3 regions of the Kluyvera chengduensis genome follow, and region 1 is predicted to be linked to each of the others. Evidence: predicted binding sites of a transcription regulator. Region 1 holds the regulator's gene; each other region holds the start of a gene.

The links. The regulator PurR, encoded in region 1, represses purine synthesis genes. The targets are predictions, from matches to a motif close to CANGCAAACGTTTGCNTG.
Region 2: a site for PurR is predicted at 4,233-4,250, ahead of ACH1XZ_RS11870 (nucleobase:cation symporter-2 family protein). Genes of this name have one in related genera too.
Region 3: a site for PurR is predicted at 3,752-3,769, ahead of pyrD (quinone-dependent dihydroorotate dehydrogenase). Genes of this name have one in related genera too.

The regions. Positions count from the first base shown of each region.
Region 1 covers NZ_JBIQOI010000002.1:111,107-117,726, forward strand. The annotation lists gene ACH1XZ_RS06130 (C40 family peptidase) at 1-208, shown strand, start outside; gene sodB (superoxide dismutase [Fe]) at 331-912, shown strand; gene ACH1XZ_RS06140 (MFS transporter) at 994-2,160, opposite strand; gene cydH (cytochrome bd-I oxidase subunit CydH) at 2,321-2,410, opposite strand; gene purR (HTH-type transcriptional repressor PurR) at 2,706-3,731, shown strand; gene punR (DNA-binding transcriptional activator PunR) at 3,750-4,661, opposite strand; gene punC (purine nucleoside transporter PunC) at 4,775-5,968, shown strand; gene cfa (cyclopropane fatty acyl phospholipid synthase) at 6,266-6,620, shown strand, end outside.
Region 2 covers NZ_JBIQOI010000003.1:182,853-189,472, reverse strand. The annotation lists gene yicI (alpha-xylosidase) at 1-778, shown strand, start outside; gene ACH1XZ_RS11875 (AsmA family protein) at 992-2,668, opposite strand; gene ACH1XZ_RS11870 (nucleobase:cation symporter-2 family protein) at 2,788-4,179, opposite strand; gene gltS (sodium/glutamate symporter) at 4,464-5,666, shown strand; gene glpK (glycerol kinase GlpK) at 5,805-6,620, opposite strand, start outside.
Region 3 covers NZ_JBIQOI010000002.1:713,816-720,435, reverse strand. The annotation lists gene pncB (nicotinate phosphoribosyltransferase) at 1-19, opposite strand, end outside; gene pepN (aminopeptidase N) at 284-2,896, shown strand; gene ssuE (NADPH-dependent FMN reductase) at 3,028-3,603, opposite strand; gene pyrD (quinone-dependent dihydroorotate dehydrogenase) at 3,855-4,865, shown strand; gene zapC (cell division protein ZapC) at 5,030-5,572, shown strand; gene ACH1XZ_RS09065 (YcbX family protein) at 5,569-6,620, opposite strand, start outside.

The DNA of each region.
Region 1 (6,620 bases):
TGGCGAGCTAGAAAGTGGCGATCTGGTTTTCTTCCGCACTCAGGGTCGCGGTACCGCCGATCACGTTGGCGTGTATGTCGGTAACGGCAAATTTATTCAGTCTCCGCGTACCGGCCAGGACATCCAGATAACCTCGCTGAGCGAAGATTATTGGGTACGTCACTACGTCGGTGCCCGCCGCGTTGTCACCCCTAAGACAATTCGTTAATCACTTACCCCGTTTGTTAATAAACGGGGTAAGCTTATCTTTTATCTCACCTTTTAATTTGCTACTCTATCCCTACTCAGTACATGGTTATTGAGTGTACAAATATAATAAGGAGAGAAGCAATGTCGTTCGAATTACCTGCATTACCGTATGCCAAAGACGCTCTGGTCCCACACATTTCCGTGGAAACGCTTGAGTATCACTATGGCAAACACCACCAGACCTATGTCACTAACCTGAACAACCTGATCAAAGGCACCGCGTTTGAAGGCAAGACGCTGGAAGAGATCGTGCGTTCTTCTGAAGGCGGCGTGTTCAACAACGCCGCGCAGGTCTGGAACCACACCTTCTACTGGAACTGCCTGGCACCAAACGCCGGTGGCGAACCAACCGGTGCAGTCGCTGAAGCCATTACCAAATCCTTCGGCAGCTTCGCTGAATTCAAAGCGCAGTTCACCGATGCCGCGGTTAAAAACTTCGGCGCTGGCTGGACCTGGCTTGTGAAGAAAGCCGACGGCTCCCTGGCTATCGTCTCTACGTCTAACGCAGCGACCCCGCTGACCACCGACGCGACGCCGCTGCTGACCGTTGACGTGTGGGAACACGCTTACTACATCGATTACCGCAACGCGCGTCCAAACTATCTGGAGCACTTCTGGGCTCTGGTTAACTGGGAATTCGTCGCTAAGAATCTGGCAGCGTAAGCAAAAAAATAACCCGGCATCGCAACGCTTCGCCGGGTTATCTCGTATCACGCAGAAGGGAGACCTTCTGCGTTTTTGTTTTTACTGGCTGGCCAGGGCTTCTTCACCGCGAGAACGTCCGCCGAGGAAAACAACCAGTAACGCCAGAGCCGCCACTATCGCCCCCATTACCGGCACGAAACTATACCCCAGACCGCCGGAGATAACCGCCCCACCCGCAACCGCACCCAGTGCGTTACCCAGGTTAAACGCCCCGATATTCACCGAGGAAGAAAGGCCTGGTGCTTCGTGAGCCACGCGCATCACGCGCATTTGCAGCGGTGGCACCACCGCGAAGGTTGCCGCACCCCAGACCACCATGCTGAACGCCGCACCTACCTGCGTTTGCGCAAGGAAAGGTATGGCCAGCATAATCACCATCAGCAAGCCGAGGAAGCCTTTCAGCGTCCCGCTCACCGAGCGGTCTGCGAATTTACCGCCAAGGTAGTTACCGATAGAGAAGCCTACGCCAATCAGCACCAGCATCAGGGTAATAAAGCCCGGAGTGGCGTGAGTGATGGTACGCAGCACCGGAGAAATATAGGTATAGAGTGTAAACATCGCGCCCGCGCCCAGCACGGTGGTTAACAGCGCTGATAGTACCTGCGGACGCACCAGCACCGACAGTTCGCGTTTCACGTCCGGTTTTTCGCCCGCCCCGCCCTTCGGCAGCGAGAACCACAGACCCAGAATCGCGATAATGCCAAGCCCGGCGGTCGCCAGGAACGACATGCGCCAGCCGATGGTTTCGCCCAGCCACGTCGCGGCAGGCACACCACCAATATTCGCGATAGTCAGCCCCATAAACATGGTGGCTACTGCGCTCGCCTGTTTATGTTTTGGCACGACACTCGCCGCCACCACCGAGCCCAGACCGAAGAATGCGCCATGATTAAGGCTGGTAATAATGCGCGACAACAGCAGCGTGGTGTAATCCGGCGCAATGGCAGAGAGCACGTTGCCGAGGGTAAAAATCGCCATCAGAAAAATCAGCGCATTACGACGAGCACGATGAGAAAGCAGCAGCGTCATCAACGGCGCACCGACCATCACGCCGACCGCATAGGCGCTGATCAGCATCCCAGCCGCAGGAATGGAGACGTCCACCCCTTTAGCGATGACCGGCAAAAGCCCCATCGGCGAGAACTCGGTGGTGCCGATGCCAAAGGCACCGACGGCTAACGCCAGTAAGGGGAAGTTAATTTTCATGCTTAAGCTCCGATTGGCCGCACCACAGACGCGGCATAAGGACATAATGCAAAAGCATGACATCAATCACAGAAAAACAGAAGTGTGCAAAACAGCAAAAGATTATTGCGAATCAGGTAATAATCTAACAGGAGGGAGCGGACGCTCCCTCGCAGAGGAATTAGTGCAGAACAGCAGTCAACGCGGCGGCGACAATCAGCGCCAGCGTAATAACGGTGGTAGAGAGCGACAGCTTAAGTTCGGTACTCATCAATTTTTTCTCCTTTTTATTTCCACAGCAAAACTGAGCTAACTCATTTTTGCACAGTATTGCGCAAAAATCTTCACAGTTTTAGCAGGATGTTGGTTTTTGCTCTTCCACTTTGCGCCAGGATAAGTCAAAATTCGACGCTTATTTATAAGCGTACCGGCCATTGACCCCCTCCTGTCGTCCTGTATCGTTTTCCCGGCGAATCGCAATCCATAAAATTGCGTCAGGGTGTGTGAAGGCAAACGTTTTCCTTTCGATTTTATCAGGGGCAGGCCAGGGTCTGGAGTGAGATGGAATGGCAACTATTAAAGATGTAGCGAAGCGCGCAAACGTTTCCACTACAACCGTATCACATGTAATTAACAAGACGCGTTTTGTGGCTGAAGAGACACGTGAAGCCGTCTGGGCGGCTATTAAAGAGCTGCACTACTCGCCAAGCGCCGTTGCCCGTAGTCTCAAGGTCAACCACACCAAATCGATTGGCTTATTGGCAACCAGCAGCGAAGCGGCCTACTTTGCCGAAATTATCGAAGCTGTTGAGAAAAACTGCTTTGAGAAAGGCTATACCCTAATTTTGGGCAACGCCTGGAACAACCTGGAAAAGCAGCGCGCCTACCTGTCAATGATGGCGCAAAAGCGCGTTGATGGCCTGCTGGTCATGTGCTCTGAATACCCAGAGTCGCTGCTGACGATGCTGGAAGAGTACCGTCACATCCCGATGGTCGTGATGGACTGGGGTGAAGCCAAAGCGGACTTTACCGACTCCGTTATCGATAACGCCTTTGAAGGGGGTTACACCGCGGGCCGTTACTTGATTGAGCGCGGGCACCGCGACATTGGCGTGATCCCAGGTCCTCTGGAGCGTAACACCGGCGCTGGCCGTCTGGCGGGCTTTATGAAGGCCATGGAAGAAGCGCAAATTAACGTGCCAGCCAACTGGATTGTGCAGGGTGACTTTGAGCCTGAGTCAGGCTATCGCGCGATGCAACAAATCCTGTCACAGCATCCGCGCCCTACCGCTATCTTCTGCGGCGGCGACATTATGGCGATGGGTGCCCTGTGTGCGGCCGATGAAATGGGGCTACGCGTACCGCAGGATATTTCGCTGATCGGTTATGACAACGTGCGCAACTCTCGTTTCTTCACCCCAGCACTGACCACTATTCATCAGCCGAAAGATTCACTCGGCGAAACGGCCTTCAATATGCTGATGGATCGTATCGTCAGCAAGCGCGAGACGTCGCAATCGATTGAGGTGCATCCGCGTCTCATCGAACGTCGCTCCGTAGCCGACGGTCCGTTCCGCGACTACCGCCGCTAAGCGTTACCCACGGACACCCTACTCGGGTGTCCGTAACCACTCTTCATTTAACGTCTCGCTATCCCCCAGATACTCCAGCAGCCAGTTCAAGGCCGGCGACGCTTCGCTTTGCTGCCACGTCAGACAACAGGCGGCATCCGGGAACGGGTTTTCAAGCTGTAACACTACCCACTCTCCGCTTTCCAGCCACGGCTGCGCCTGATGTCCAGGCACCATTGCCGCGCAAAGCCCGGCCGAGATACAGGTTTCCGCAGAGGCCCAATCCGGTACGACCACACGTTTCTGGTTATCAAGCAGCCAGGTCGTACGCTTCGGCAGAGATCGCGACGTATCTTCCCGCACCAGCGACGGCCAGTTGCGCAACACGTCGTCGCTAAGCGGACCGTCCATCCGGGCCAACGGATGCGTGCTGGCAACCACACAGTGCCAGTTGAGCATCCCCATATCGCGGAACGCGAATCGACCGCCGACCGGAATCGCCTGGGTGGCGCCAATCGCCAGCTCCACACGACCGTCAGCCAGCGCATCCCAGACGCCGTTGAATACTTCCTGGTAAACAATCAGTTCCACATCGCTGAAATGCCGATAGAAATCGACGATGAGCTGACGAGTACGCTGAGGCTTCACGATATTATCGACAGCAATTGCCAACTGTCCGCGCCAGCCGTTAGCGATTTGCTGGCACTGCTGACGGGTGATCTGCATTTTTTTGATAACAGATCGTCCTTCCTTCAAAAACCACGCCCCCGCTGGGGTGAGTTCTACGTCGCGATGACGTCGTTCAAACAGCGGCACGGCGAGCCACTCCTCAAGCTGGCGTACCGTGTAGCTCACCGCAGAAGGCACGCGGTGTAATTCCTGCGCCGCGGCGCTAAAGCTGCCGTTGCGCGCGACTGCATCAACCACTTCCAGAGAATATTCAGACCACATTTTTTGCCTTCAAATATTTTGAATCCATGACGCAAATATTAGCGTTTCACAAGCCGTTATGCACTCTCTACACTCAGCGGCATCGTTTACTCATGATAAAAAGGGCGAAGTTTATGCAACCTGGGAAAGGATTTTTAGTCTGGCTCGCGGGATTGAGCGTATTAGGATTTCTGGCCACCGATATGTATCTCCCGGCTTTTGCCGCCATTCAGGAAGACCTGCAAACGCCGGCCTCCGCCGTTAGTGCGAGCCTCAGCCTGTTTCTGGCCGGCTTCGCCGTCGCACAACTGTTGTGGGGACCGCTGTCGGATCGCTATGGTCGTAAGCCTATTCTGTTGACGGGGTTAACCATTTTTGCGGTCGGCTGCATCGGTATGCTGTGGGTGCGCGATGGCACCACGCTGTTAGTGCTGCGCTTTGTACAGGCCGTTGGTGTCTGTGCCGCCGCGGTGACCTGGCAGGCAATGGTCACCGATTACTATCCGGCCCAGCGTACTAACCGTATTTTTGCCACCATCATGCCGCTGGTTGGGCTATCACCGGCGCTCGCCCCGCTGCTGGGTAGCTGGCTGCTGGCACACTTTGACTGGCAGGCTATTTTCGCCACGCTGTTTATTATCACGCTGCTTCTGATGCTGCCCGCATTCCGCCTGAAACCGGCCCACAAAAAGCACGCGGTGAGCGAAGATAAGCTCACCTTTATGCGTCTGTTACGCAGCAAAGACTATCGCGGCAACGTGCTTATCTACGCCGCCTGTTCGGCAAGCTTCTTCGCCTGGCTTACCGGTTCGCCGTTTATTCTCCATGAGATGGGCTACAGCCCAACGGTAATTGGCCTGAGCTATGTACCGCAAACCATCGCCTTCCTGATTGGCGGCTACGGCTGTCGCGCCGCGCTACAAAAATGGCGTGGGGCACAAATGCTGCCATGGCTTTTGGTTATATACGCGCTGAGCGTGGTGGGCACCTGGGCCGTAGGTCTGGCAGAAAATGCGTCACTGACCGCCCTGCTGATTCCATTCTGCGTGATGGCCATTGCGAACGGCGCTATTTATCCAATCGTCGTCGCACAGGCTCTGAAGCCGTTCCCGCAGGCAACGGGGCGCGCCGCCGCGCTGCAGAACACGCTGCAATTAGGGCTGTGCTTCCTTGCAAGCCTGGCGGTATCTACGCTGATTGCAACACCGCTGTTGACCACCACCAGCGTCATGCTAGTCACCGTGCTGCTTGCTGGCGTCGGTTACAAAATTCAGCTGGCCGCGCGCCGCGCTGAGCGCGATGTAGAACACGCGACTTCCCACGCCTAAACATCATTCATATCAATATCCCAGGAAATGATTAGGGCGCTAAGATTTTTAGTTGAATCAACAAACTTAGCGTCCTATACTGGATCCGCATCACATAAATAATATAGATTGAACTTATTAAGCGGGAGCAGGATAGCTTCCCGTTGAACCATGGATTGGCTTTCGGCAAGGGATTCTTCCCTTCCTCTGTGCTACGTCGGATAGCAGGCTCACGAATTTCGTGAGATTTCTCACAAACCCATAAAAAGCGTCTACGCTGTTTTAAGGTTCTGATCATCAGGTCGGGATGGAGAAGCTATGAGCTCATCGTGTATAGAAGAAGTAAATGTACCGGATGACGACTGGTATCGTATCGTTAGCGAGCTGCTAAGCCGAGCAGGCATTGAAATTAACGGCAATGCTTCCTGCGATATTCAAGTCAAAAATCCGCGTTTGTTTAAACGTGTTTTACAAGAAGGTTCGCTGGGTCTTGGCGAAAGTTATATGGACGGTTGGTGGGAATGCGATCGTCTGGATATCTTTTTCGACAAGGTACTGCGCGCCGGATTAGAAACGCAACTCCCTCACAATATTAAAGACACGCTTCGCATTGTCGGCGCCCGTCTGTTTAACCTACAAAGTCGTAAGCGCGCCTGGCAGGTCGGTAAAGAAC
Region 2 (6,620 bases), on a different contig from region 1:
CTTCGAAAACACCGCCCCGGCGGATGTCTACAAGCGCTGGTGCGCCTTCGGCCTGTTCTCCAGCCACAGCCGCCTGCACGGCAGCAAATCCTATCGTGTGCCATGGGCGTACGACGAAGAGTCCTGCGATGTGGTGCGCTACTTCACCGAAATGAAGTGCCGCATGATGCCGTACCTGTATCGTCAGGCGGCGCTGGCCAACGAGCAGGGCACGCCAATGCTGCGCGCCATGATGCTGGAGTTCCCGGACGACCCGGCGTGCGACTACCTCGACCGCCAGTACATGCTCGGCGATTCGCTGGCGGTAGCGCCAGTGTTCACCGAGGCGGGCGACGTGCAGTTCTACCTGCCGGAAGGCCGCTGGACGCACCTGTGGCACAACGACGAGGTGCAGGGCAGCCGCTGGCATAAACAGCAGCACGACTTTATGAGCCTGCCGGTGTACGTGCGTGATAACACCCTGCTGGCGCTGGGTAATAACAACCAGGTGCCGAACTACGCCTGGCATGAAGGGACCGCGTTCCAGCTGTTCCATCTGGAAGACGGCCGTCAGGCGATGTGTGAAGTGCCAGCGCAGGACGGTTCGGTTATCTACACGCTGACCGCGAAACGTCAGGGTAACGTGATTACCGTGACGGGCAACGGCAAGGCAAGCGGCTGGACGCTGTGCTTGCGCAATATTCAGCAGGTGGCAGGCGTGCAGGGCGGGGCGCAGGCGGGTAGTGAACTCGGCGTGGTGGTGACGGCGCAGGGTAATGAGTTGGTGATTACGCTTTAGTATTGAGGGTTCCCCCTCACCCTAACCCTCTCCCCGCGGGGGAGAGGGGACGGATTGTGCAACTGGCACGTGTGGTTTCCTCCCTCGCCCCTTTGGGGAGAGGGCCAGGGTGAGGGGAGCCCTCGCACGATCTCTCTTGTAGCCTGGCCAAGCGCAGCGCCGCCGGGGCGGCTCCGAGCCAACCCCGGGGTCGGCGTAAACGCCTCGCCCGGGCTACTTAATCATGCCGCCCAGCATCTGCTGGGTGACTTCCTGCTTATCCATATTCACCGCATGCAGCTGCCCGTTCACCGTCGGTTTGAGCGGCGCATCGGCTTGCACATTCCCGCTCGCCGTCAGTTGAACATTCCCATCGCCGGTAATCGGCAGCGTTGGCCATCCCCATTGCTGGAGCACGTTCAGCGGCACGCCTCGGCCGTTCAACGTGACGCGAGTCTGGCGCTGTGGTTGCTGCGCAACGGTAGCGGTGGCTTCCAGAATGCCTTTTTCGGTAAAGGCGCTCAGCTCGGTGATATTAACGTTTGAGGCATCGGCGTTCAGCGTCATTGACGGACGACGCACGTCGATGCGGTTAAAGGTTGCCGCCGCGCCGTTCAGCGTCGCGCTGCCGCCCCAGACGCCCCACTGGCGGTTTTTGGCTAACTGAAGATTGGCGCCGTAGCCGTCCAGCGCGGTGATCTGCCATGGGAAATCAGGGTCGATATCAATCACCAGGTTACGGCTGGCACCGAATTTCTTCAGGGTTACGCTTTGCAGCCACGGCGGAAGCTGTTCCATCCACAGCGATTTCCAGTTCTCCGGCAGCGTATATTCCAGCCCGGCGAAGACCGCATCGTCCAGCACCAGCGCATTCCCGGCGCGCAGCCAGTTACCGGAACTGCGCACCATGCCGCCTTCCCAGCGTGAGGTGAACTGACGCAGCGCAATGCCCTGCGGTGAGAATTCAGCGTTGAGGATTGGGTCGAGCAGATGCAGCGAGCCGTAGATAAACTCGCTGGCGTTCATTGAAATTTTACCGTCATCGCTCTGCCAGCCGCCCTGGCTGAGGGTCAGGTTGCGCAAGTTGAGGTCGAGGTCGGTCACCGCCCAGTCCGGGCCTTGCAGTCGCGCATCGGTGATATCAAGCCGGCCAATCTGTAACGACGGCACGGTGGTGAGCGGCGCAAGGAAATCGAGCAGCGACTTGTCGCTCTGCATGCGAATTTCGTTAAGACGCAGATTATCCACGACCCAACTGCCGTCGCTGTTGCGCCGTGCGTTGCCGGTGAGGGAACCGCGCGCCATATCGGCGCCGACGGTGGTTAATGTGACCTCGCCGTTGTCGAGGGTGCCTTCAATCAGCGCGTTGGTGGCCGGGATGCCATTAAGCGACAGCGAGCCTGCGCTCATCTGAATCTGGGCTTTGGTGCCCAGCACGTTACCGGCAACCGGAGCCCAGGGTATCACGCCGCCGGAGACGCGCTGAGCGCTCAGCTCCCAGCCGGTTTCCGGGCTGTTCAGCGCCATATTGTTTAGCTGCAAGCGGTCAGCGGCAAACGGCAGCGGGGCGTTAGACGGAGAAAGGTTCAGCGTGCCGTCTTGCAACAAAATGGTATCGACGTGCAGCGGGTCGGTTATCTGGCGCGAACTCAGGCCGATATCCACCGCTTTGGCGACCAGCGTTGCGGGCTTGCCGTCGCGGCCAAAGGTGACGTTTTTCAGCAGGATATGAGAAGGCGAAGAAAAGCGATGGTCCATCGCGTCAAACGTCACGTGGTACGGGGTGCTGTCGCTCAGCCACTGGCTAACGTGACGTGCGCCCCAGCGCGTTTGCAGTAAGAAATAGAAGGCCAGGATCACCAACAACAGGGCGATCAACAGCCAGATAATGAGCTTTCCAAGAAATTTCATGATCTTCCGTCCTGAGAAGGGCACATAAACCTGTTATGCATGATTTATGCGCATTCCTCAAGGCGGGAATCGTATTATTCGATGTCAGCGGCAGTGGCGAAACCACTGCCGCGAAGGGATTACGCTTTTTCCGGCGGGAAGACCAGGTTGAGGATAATCGCGGTGATACCACCGGCGGCGATGCCGGAAGAGAGCAGGTTTTTCAGCCAGTCCGGCGCGAACTGCAGGATTTGTGGCTGCTGGGACACACCCAGACCGACGGCCAGCGACAGCGCGATAATCAGAATCGCACGACGGTTCAGCGGCTCACGGGAGACGATGCGCACGCCGGAAGCGGCGATGGTACCGAACATCACCAGCGTTGCGCCGCCGAGTACCGGCTCAGGGATGTGCTGCACAAAGCCGCTTACCGCCGGGAACAGGCCGAGCACGATAAGCATCAGCGCCACCACGAAGCCCACGTAGCGGCTGGCAACGCCGGTCAGCTGGATCACGCCGTTGTTCTGCCCGAAGCAGGAGTTCGGGAAGGTGTTGAACACCGCTGAGACGCAAGAGTTCAGACCGTTTGCCAGCACGCCGCCCTTCAGACGCTTCATATAAACCGGGCCGGAAACCGGCTGCTCGGAAACGTCAGAGGTGGCGGTGATGTCACCGATGGTCTCGAGGGAGGTAATCATAAATACCAGCATCAGCGGCAGCAGCAGGCCCCAGTCGATGCCCAGGCCATAATAAAGCGGCGTTGGGATGGTAATCAGGCTGCTGTTCGCTGGCGCGGCGTTCTCCGGCAGCATGCCGAGGAACCACGCCATCAGGTAGCCTGCCGCCATGGCAATCACCAGAGAGGCGATGCGCAGGTACGGGTTACGCTGGCGGTTAAGCAGAATAATGATGGCCAGCACGATCCCTGCCAGCAGCAGGTTTTTCGGCGCGCCGAAGGTGTGGTCTGCCATCGCCGCGTAGCCGCCGCCGATGGAGGTCAAGCCAACCTGAATCAGCGACAGGCCGATAATCATCACCACCACGCCGGAAACCAGCGGTGTAATCACGCGGCGCGCCAGATGCAGCACGCGGGAGATAACCATTTCGGTGCAGCTTGCCAGCATCAGGGTGCCGAACAGCGCCGCCATCATTGTGGGTACGTCCGCGCCACCGGTTTTCAGCGCCGTGCCGCCCATGATTAACGGGGCGACGAAGTTGAAGCTGGTGCCCTGAATCGACAACAGGCCAGAACCTACTGGGCCCCAGGCTTTAATCTGAATGATGGACGCCACGCCGGAGGCGAATAACGACATGCTGATAATGTGCTGAGTGTCTTCCGCTGGCAGGCCAAGCGCCTGGCAGATGAGCAGCGCGGGGGTGATCACCGCAACAAACATCGCCAGCAGGTGCTGAAACGCGGCGAACAGCGTCTGCGGCAGCGGTGGACGATCTTCCAGACGATAGATTAATTCGCTGTTCTGCGAATGCGCAATCGGTTGCGCATTGGCTTGATCGAGTGTGTTAGAAGACATCTCAGAGGTAATCCCGTGGTGGAAAAGTGGCGATTTTAGCGGACTGGCTGGTAAAAGCAATCGGTTGCTTTCACTGATGGCATATTATTGCGGAAAATAGCCGCGCAAAATAAGGGGTTTTGCCGGAGTAAGTTAACGAAAATGATGACAAATAATACGTTTTTCTACCCTAATCACCTTTTTCTTGCTTACACTTTTGCTCGACGCCTCATGAGGAGGCGTGAACGACATGGGAAATTGGTCGCGTGTGAATGAATCATGCGTTTTAGTCAGGAGCTGTAATTATGTTTCATCTCGATACTTTATCGACGCTCGTTGCCGCAACGCTGGTGTTGCTGCTAGGACGAAAACTGGTTCAGAGCGTTCCCTTCCTTAAGAAATACACCATCCCCGAGCCCGTTGCGGGCGGCCTGTTGGTCGCGCTGGCGCTGCTGGTGCTGAAAAAGAGCATGGGCTGGGAAATCGACTTTGATATGAGCCTGAAGGACCCGCTGATGCTGGCGTTCTTCGCGACAATCGGCCTTAACGCCAATATCGCTAGCCTGCGTGCGGGCGGCAAGGTGGTGGGGACGTTCCTGATTGTAGTCGTTGGGCTGCTGCTGCTGCAAAACGCGCTGGGCATTGGCATGGCGAAGCTCTTAGGCCTCGACCCGCTGATGGGGTTGCTGGCGGGCTCGATTACCCTCTCCGGCGGTCACGGCACTGGGGCGGCGTGGAGCAAGCTGTTTATCGAACGATATGGCTTTGAAAATGCGACGGAAGTGGCGATGGCCTGCGCTACCTTTGGGCTGGTGCTCGGTGGCCTGATTGGCGGGCCGGTGGCGCGCTATCTGGTGAAACACTCGTCGTCACCGGATGGTACGCCGGACGATTTGCAAGTGCCGACGGCGTTTGAAAAGCCGGACGTGGGGCGCAGCATTACCTCGCTGGTGCTGATTGAAACTATCGCGCTGATTGCCATCTGTTTGACGCTGGGTAAAGTCATTGCGCAACTGCTCGCCGGTACGGCGCTGGAGCTGCCGACGTTCGTCTGCGTGCTGTTTGTCGGGGTGATCCTCAGCAACGGCCTGGCGCTGATGGGCTTTTACCGCGTGTTCGAGCGAGCGGTGTCGGTGCTGGGCAACGTCAGCCTGTCGCTGTTCCTGGCGATGGCGCTGATGAGCCTCAAGCTATGGGAACTGGCGGATCTGGCGCTGCCGATGATTGTGATTCTGGCGGTGCAGACCGTGGCGATGGGCCTGTACGCGATTTTCGTCACCTACCGTCTGATGGGCAAAAACTACGATGCGGCGGTGCTGGCGGCGGGTCACTGCGGCTTTGGCCTTGGCGCAACGCCAACGGCGATTGCCAATATGCAGGCGATTACCGAGCGTTTCGGGCCGTCACATATGGCGTTTCTGGTGGTACCGATGGTGGGGGCGTTCTTTATTGATATCGTCAACGCGCTGGTGATTAAGCTGTATTTGATGCTGCCGATATTTGGCTGAAATAAAAATGCCGGAGATAGTCTCCGGCATTTTTTTGCCTGATGGCGCTACGCTTATCAGGCCTACAAACGGATGCCGTTCGGTTCCCTCTCCCCCGTGGGGAGAGGGCTAGGGTGAGGGGGGCATACCGTGCGACACTTACCCTTCGTGATCTTCCCACGCTAACGCGCGTTTCACCGCTTTCTGCCAGCCACTGTAGCGGTAGTTACGCTCGGTGGTTTCAATCCCCGGGCGGAACTCGCGCTCAATCACCGCTTTTTCCTGCAGCTCATCCAGGTTCTGCCAGAAGCCGACCGCCAGACCGGCCAGGTAGGCCGCGCCGAGCGCGGTGACTTCACGCACTTCCGGACGCTCAACGCGAGTGCCTAGAATGTCGGACTGGAACTGCATCAGGAAGTTGTTGGCGACCGCGCCGCCGTCCACGCGCAGGGCGTGCAGACGAATGCCAGAGTCTGCCTGCATCGCTTCCAGCACGTCACGGGTCTGGTAGGCGATGGATTCCAGCGTAGCGCGAATAATGTGGTTCGAGTTCACGCCGCGGGTCAGGCCGAAGATGGCTCCGCGGGCATACGGGTCCCAGTACGGTGCGCCGAGGCCGGTAAAGGCCGGTACCACGTACACGCCGTTGGTGTCTTTCACCTTGGTGGCGAAGTACTCGGAGTCGAACGCGTCGCTAATCAGTTTCATTTCGTCACGCAGCCACTGAATGGACGCGCCCGCCATGAATACCGCGCCTTCCAGCGCATAGTTCACTTCACCGCGTGGGCCGCAGGCGATGGTGGTCAGCAGGCCGTGGCTGGAGGCCACCGCTTTCTCGCCGGTGTTCATCAGCATAAAGCAGCCGGTACCGTAGGTGTTTTTCGCCATCCCTTCTTTCACGCACAGCTGGCCGAACAGCGCCGCCTGCTGGTCACCGGCAATCCCGGAGATAGGAATACGCGTACCGCCTTTACC
Region 3 (6,620 bases), 600 kb from region 1:
GAGAAGCGAATTGTGTCATGGTGCGCAGTAGCATCCTCTCACAGGAGCGTTTAGTACAATAAACAACAGGGGAGAATCGCTGGAGTATACCTTGTTTAACGATTTATTGAACCCCGATCACACCATAAGGCACGAAGAGTCACCATGGCGTTTTGTGCGGTGTGTTACGCAAATGTATCATTTTTCCCTATTTGACTGGAAAAGATGAAGATTCTGCGTAGCGCGTTTAACACAACAGGAATAGACTGGAGGTGACATTTACAAAAGATGCTAAAGGTTTTTTATGACACAACAGCCCCAAGCCAAGTACCGCCACGACTACCGTGCGCCGGACTACCTGATTAGTGATATTGACCTGGCCTTTGACCTGGATGCCGCAAAAACCATCGTGACCGCGGAAAGCCAGGTTTCCCGCCACGCAGCGTCTGATGTACCGCTACGTCTGAATGGTGAAGATTTAACCCTGATCTCCCTTCACGTTAATGACGAGCCGTGGGACAACTATAAAGAAGAAGATAACAACCTGGTTATTGCTGGCCTGCCAGAACGTTTCACCCTGAAGATTGTGAATGAAATCAGCCCAGCGGCGAATACGGCGTTAGAAGGGCTGTATCAGTCTGGCGAAGCGCTCTGCACTCAGTGTGAAGCCGAAGGCTTCCGCCACATTACCTGGTATCTTGACCGCCCGGACGTGTTGGCGCGTTTCACCACCAAAATCTCTGCCGATAAAACCAAATATCCGTTCCTGCTCTCTAACGGCAACCGCGTTGCCGAGGGCGAGCTGGAAAATGGCCGTCACTGGGTACAGTGGCAGGACCCATTCCCGAAACCATGCTACCTGTTTGCGCTGGTTGCCGGTGATTTCGACGTACTGCGCGATACCTTTAAAACGCGCTCTGGCCGTGAAGTAGCGCTGGAGCTGTTCGTTGACCGCGGCAATCTGGACCGCGCGCCGTGGGCGATGACCTCGCTGAAAAACTCCATGAAGTGGGACGAAGATCGTTTCGGCCTCGAGTACGACCTCGACATCTATATGATTGTCGCCGTCGACTTCTTCAATATGGGCGCAATGGAGAACAAAGGGCTGAACGTCTTTAACTCCAAATTCGTACTGGCGCGGACCGATACCGCAACGGATAAAGACTATCTCGATATCGAACGCGTGATTGGCCACGAGTATTTCCATAACTGGACCGGTAACCGCGTCACCTGCCGCGACTGGTTCCAGTTAAGCCTGAAAGAAGGCTTAACCGTTTTCCGTGACCAGGAATTCAGCTCTGATTTAGGTTCACGTGCCGTAAACCGCATCAGCAACGTGCGCACCATGCGCGGCCTGCAGTTTGCAGAAGACGCGAGCCCGATGGCGCACCCAATCCGTCCGGATAAAGTTATTGAAATGAATAACTTCTATACCCTGACGGTGTACGAGAAAGGGGCGGAAGTTATCCGCATGCTGCACACCCTGCTGGGTGAAACCAACTTCCAGAAAGGCATGCAGCTGTACTTCGAACGTCACGACGGCAGCGCTGCGACCTGCGATGACTTCGTGCAGGCGATGGAAGATGCGTCTAACGTTGACCTGTCGCATTTCCGCCGCTGGTACAGCCAGGCCGGTACGCCGATTGTTAGCGTGCATGACGACTACAACCCGGAAACCGAGCAGTACACGCTGACCATTCGTCAGCGTACGCCAGCGACCGCTGAGCAGGATGAAAAATTCCCGCTACATATTCCGTTCGACATTGAACTGTACGATAACGAAGGCAAGGTGATCCCGCTGCAGAAAGACGGGCATCCGGTGCATCACGTGCTGAACGTGACCCAGGCCGAACAGACCTTTGTTTTCGATAACGTTTACTTCCAGCCGGTACCCTCGTTGCTGCGCGAGTTCTCAGCGCCAGTTAAGCTGGAATATAAATGGAGCGATCAGCAACTGACGTTCCTGATGCGTCATGCGCGTAATGACTTCTCCCGCTGGGATGCGGCGCAGAGCCTGCTTGCAACCTATATCAAGCTGAACGTCGCTCGCCATCAGCAGGGCCAGCCGCTGTCGCTGCCGGTCCACGTGGCCGACGCGTTCCGCGCGATTCTGCTGGATGAGCACATCGACCCGGCGCTGGCGGCTGAAATCCTGACGCTGCCATCAGCGAGCGAAATTGCTGAGCTGTTCGAGATTATCGATCCTATCGCCATCGCTGCGGTGCGCGAAGCGCTGACCCGTACGCTGGCGACTGAACTGGCCGACGAATGTCTGGCGGTTTATAACGCCAACAAGCTCGACAGCTATCGCGTAGAGCATGCCGACATCGGCAAGCGTTCGCTGCGCAATACCTGTCTGCGCTATCTGGCATTTGGCGACCGTGAGCTTGGCGATAAGCTGGTGAGCGATCAGTACCATCATGCCGATAACATGACGGATGCGCTGGCGGCGCTGTCTGCTGCCGTGGCGGCTGAACTGCCGTGCCGCGACGCGCTGATGCAAGAGTACGATGACAAATGGCATCATGACGGCCTGGTGATGGATAAATGGCTGATTCTGCAGGCGACAAGCCCGGCAGATGACGTGCTGGCCACGGTACGTAAGCTACTGAACCACCGTTCATTCAGCATGAACAACCCGAACCGCATTCGCTCGCTGATTGGTGCCTTTGCCGGCAGCAACCCGGCAGCGTTCCATGCGGCAGACGGCAGTGGCTATCAGTTCCTGGTGGAAATGCTCACCATCCTGAACAGCAAAAACCCGCAGGTGGCTTCGCGTCTGATTGAGCCGCTGATCCGCCTGAAACGCTATGATGCGAAGCGTCAGGCGTTAATGCGTGCCGCGTTGGAACAGCTGAAAGGGTTGGAAAACCTGTCCGGCGATCTGTACGAGAAGATTGCTAAAGCATTAGCATAACCGGTAGCCCGGACGAGGCGTGAGCCGACTCCGGGGAAACCCGGTAGTACTCCCTGCGTCGCTTTGCTCGGCCGGGCTACATTTATATACAAACAAAAACGCCGCTGGTTTTGCCTGCGGCGTTTTTTTTATCAAACATGTTCGGTGATTCGCGCGGAACTTAACGTGGGAACCTGGATATCCCGCCGATGCAATGCCTGCCAGAATGTCTCCAGCGCGCTGTCCAGACGGGTGTGCAGATTTGGGCTGAACTGCGGCTTATGCTGATAATCGGTCACCTGACTATCATCGGCAAAGACACCCTGCAGGATCTCCTGGGCCTTCAACGCGTTCAGAACCGGTTTCAGGGCGTAATCCACTGCCAGCATATGCGCCACCGTGCCGCCGGTTGCCAGCGGCAGCACGACTTTGCCTTCAAGCGCACGCTCGGGCAGCAGATCCAGCAGCGCTTTTAATGCGCCAGCAAACGAGGCTTTATAGACCGGCGTGGCAATAACCAAGCCATCGGCGTGAGCCAACTGCTCGGTTAAGGTTTGCAGCGCGGGGCTGTCAAAGCGGGCGTGAAACAGATCTTCGGGGTCGAAGTTCTGTAAATGCCAATGGAAAACTTCAACGTCGGCGGCAGAGAGTTTCTCCCGGGCGTACTCCAGCAGGGCGCTGGAGCGAGAAGGAAAACGGGGGCTGCCTGCTAAAGTAATGACGCGCATGGTCTCTCCTTATAACTAAAAACAAACATTAATCTAAAATTGATAACATTTGCATCAGTGTGTCAGAGGGGAAACCCAGGGCGAAATACTTTTTCTGATGATGGATTACCAGAAAATGCATATGCAGGGTGGAGTAAAGGTTGAATTGAAGGAAAACGATTGCGTTTTTTTTGCCATAGGTCAATTCCATTTTTGAGCGTTATCGCACATAATACGCCCCCGGTTTGCACACCGGGAATCCAGGAGAGTTCATGTACTATCCCTTCGTTCGTAAAGCACTTTTTCAGCTCGATCCAGAGCGCGCTCATGAATTAACGTTCCAACAATTACGTCGCGTCACCGGCACCCCGCTGGAAGCACTCGTGCGTCAAAAAGTACCGGAAAAACCGGTGACCTGCATGGGGCTGACGTTTAAAAATCCGCTGGGTCTGGCCGCAGGTCTGGATAAAGATGGCGAATGTATCGATGCCTTAGGGGCGATGGGATTCGGCTCTATTGAGATAGGTACCGTCACGCCGCGTCCACAACCGGGTAACGACAAGCCGCGCTTGTTCCGCCTGGTCGACGCCGAAGGGTTGATCAACCGTATGGGCTTCAATAACCACGGCGTTGATAACCTGGTCGAGAACGTGAAAAAAGCGCATTTCGACGGGATCCTGGGTATTAATATTGGTAAGAATAAAGATACGCCAGTAGAGCAGGGCAAAGATGACTATCTGATTTGTATGGAAAAAATCTATGCTTACGCGGGTTATATTGCGATTAATATCTCCTCACCAAATACCCCAGGGCTGCGTACGCTGCAATATGGTGATGCGCTTGACGATCTCCTTTCCGGTATTAAAAATAAGCAATCTGAACTCGAACAAAAGCATCATAAATATGTTCCAGTGGCGGTGAAGATCGCGCCGGATCTTTCTCATGAAGAGTTGATCCAGGTGGCCGATAGTTTAGTTCGCCATAATATTGATGGGGTGATTGCGACCAATACTACATTGGATCGTTCTCTGGTTCAGGGGATGAAAAATTGCGATGAAATGGGTGGCTTAAGTGGTCGTCCATTACAATTAAAAAGCACCGAAATTATTCGTATGTTGTCCGCCGAATTAAAAGGCCAATTACCTATTATTGGCGTTGGCGGTATCGACTCGGTGATTGCAGCGCGTGAGAAGATGGCAGCCGGTGCGTCTCTGGTACAGATCTATTCCGGTTTTATTTTTAAAGGCCCACCGCTGATTAAAGAAATCGTTACCCACATCTAGTATTTTTCCCAGTATTGTGATCCAGGGCTTTATTTCCGGCCCTGGTTGCATTATATTTCCCTACTGTTGCTTATTTAAACATATTGGTCTTTTATTATTTAAGACAAAGTAACGCAGCGGAAGAACAGGCAATGCATTGGATGCGAATATGACGGGGGAGTAAAATGCGAATTAAACCTGATGATAACTGGCGTTGGTATTATGATGAAGAGCACGATCGAATGATGCTCGATTTAGCCAATGGTATGTTGTTTCGTTCGCGTTTTGCTCGCCGGATGTTAACACCCGATGCTTTTGCGCCAACCGGTTTTTGCGTTGACGATGCCGCGCTTTATTTCTCCTTTGAAGAGAAATGCCGTGATCTGGTGCTTTCAAAAGAACATCGTGCTGAGCTAATTCTTAATGCCCTCGTCGCCATTCGCTTCCTCAAACCCCAAATGCCGAAAAGCTGGCATTTCCGCGCGCATGAAGATAGCTGGTCTCCGGTGATCGGTGATGCCGCAGCCGTTTGGTTAAGTGACGATGATAGTCAGGTGAATTTGCTGGTGGTTGAGCCGGGCGAAAACGCCGCGCTATGTCTGCTGGCACAGCCGGGGCTGGTACTGGCTGGTCGCACCATGCAGCTTGGCGACCCTATCAAAGTGATGAACGACAGGCTGCAACCTCAGCCGGGGCTGGACGGTTACAGCCTGGAGCAGGCGGTTTAAAGCTTCAGCTTCAGTGCGGTTTTCGGCACGCAGCTACAGCTAAGAATCGTACCATCGTTCGCTATCGCGCTTTTTTTCAGCGGGCTCACTTCTCCGTCCAGCAGCGTCACGCGGCAGCTGCCGCAGATACCCGCCCGGCAAGAGTAGGGGACGCGAATGCCCTGTTGCTCTAACTGTTCCAGTAAGATCTGTTGATTATTCCCGGTAAAGGAACGGCCTTCCCAGTCAATCTCCACGAGCGCATCCTGCTGCGTCTGCGGGGCCAACGCCTCGTCGCTTTTCCCTGAGCTGTACACGATGGCCGGGCCGGTGGTGAGAATTTCCACTTCATCGCCCACGCGAACCACACCGCTGTTGCGGGCAATCAGGTTCTGACCGAAATCCACATCGCCGTTGGCGGGGTTAGTGCGAAATGACTGTAGCGTACTCAGTGGTTCTGCTGCCGGGTGTTTTTGCCCTTTCTCTGGGCTGATAGTCGTGAAGATACAGCGGCTGCATGGTTTCACAACATCGAAGATCACGTCGCCAATGCGCAGCGTTTTCCAGCTGTCTTCTTCCCAGGCCTGCGCGCCGGTCACCACCAGATTAGGGCGGAACTGTTCCATGCGGACGCTGGCGCGGCAGCGCTGCTGCAGGTCGCGTAGCGACGCTTCGTTGGTGAGCAGGAACGGAAAACCATCGGCGAATGAGAGCGGCACCGCGTCGTGGCGCTTAACGCGACGGGTAAGGTCATCGCCCAGCCAGCGAAGCTGGACATCGCGCTTAAAGAATGGCGTGAGCCACTGATTGATAGCATCGGGGGCAATACGCGAGGTAAAATGGTTGCCCCACACTTCGGTTGGCGACGGCTGACCGACGAAATCCACAAAACGGACTAACGCACTGCTGCCGTCGGGCGCGGTGAGGTGTAAACCATCGTGAAGGACCGCAGGGGTAAAACGCACCATCGCCGGGAACTGACGGGCGGTAATAAAGGTGCCATCAGGCTCGGTGATCATGAAAATGCGGTCAAACGCCATACCGCTAATATCGGCGAAGGCGTGCGTAA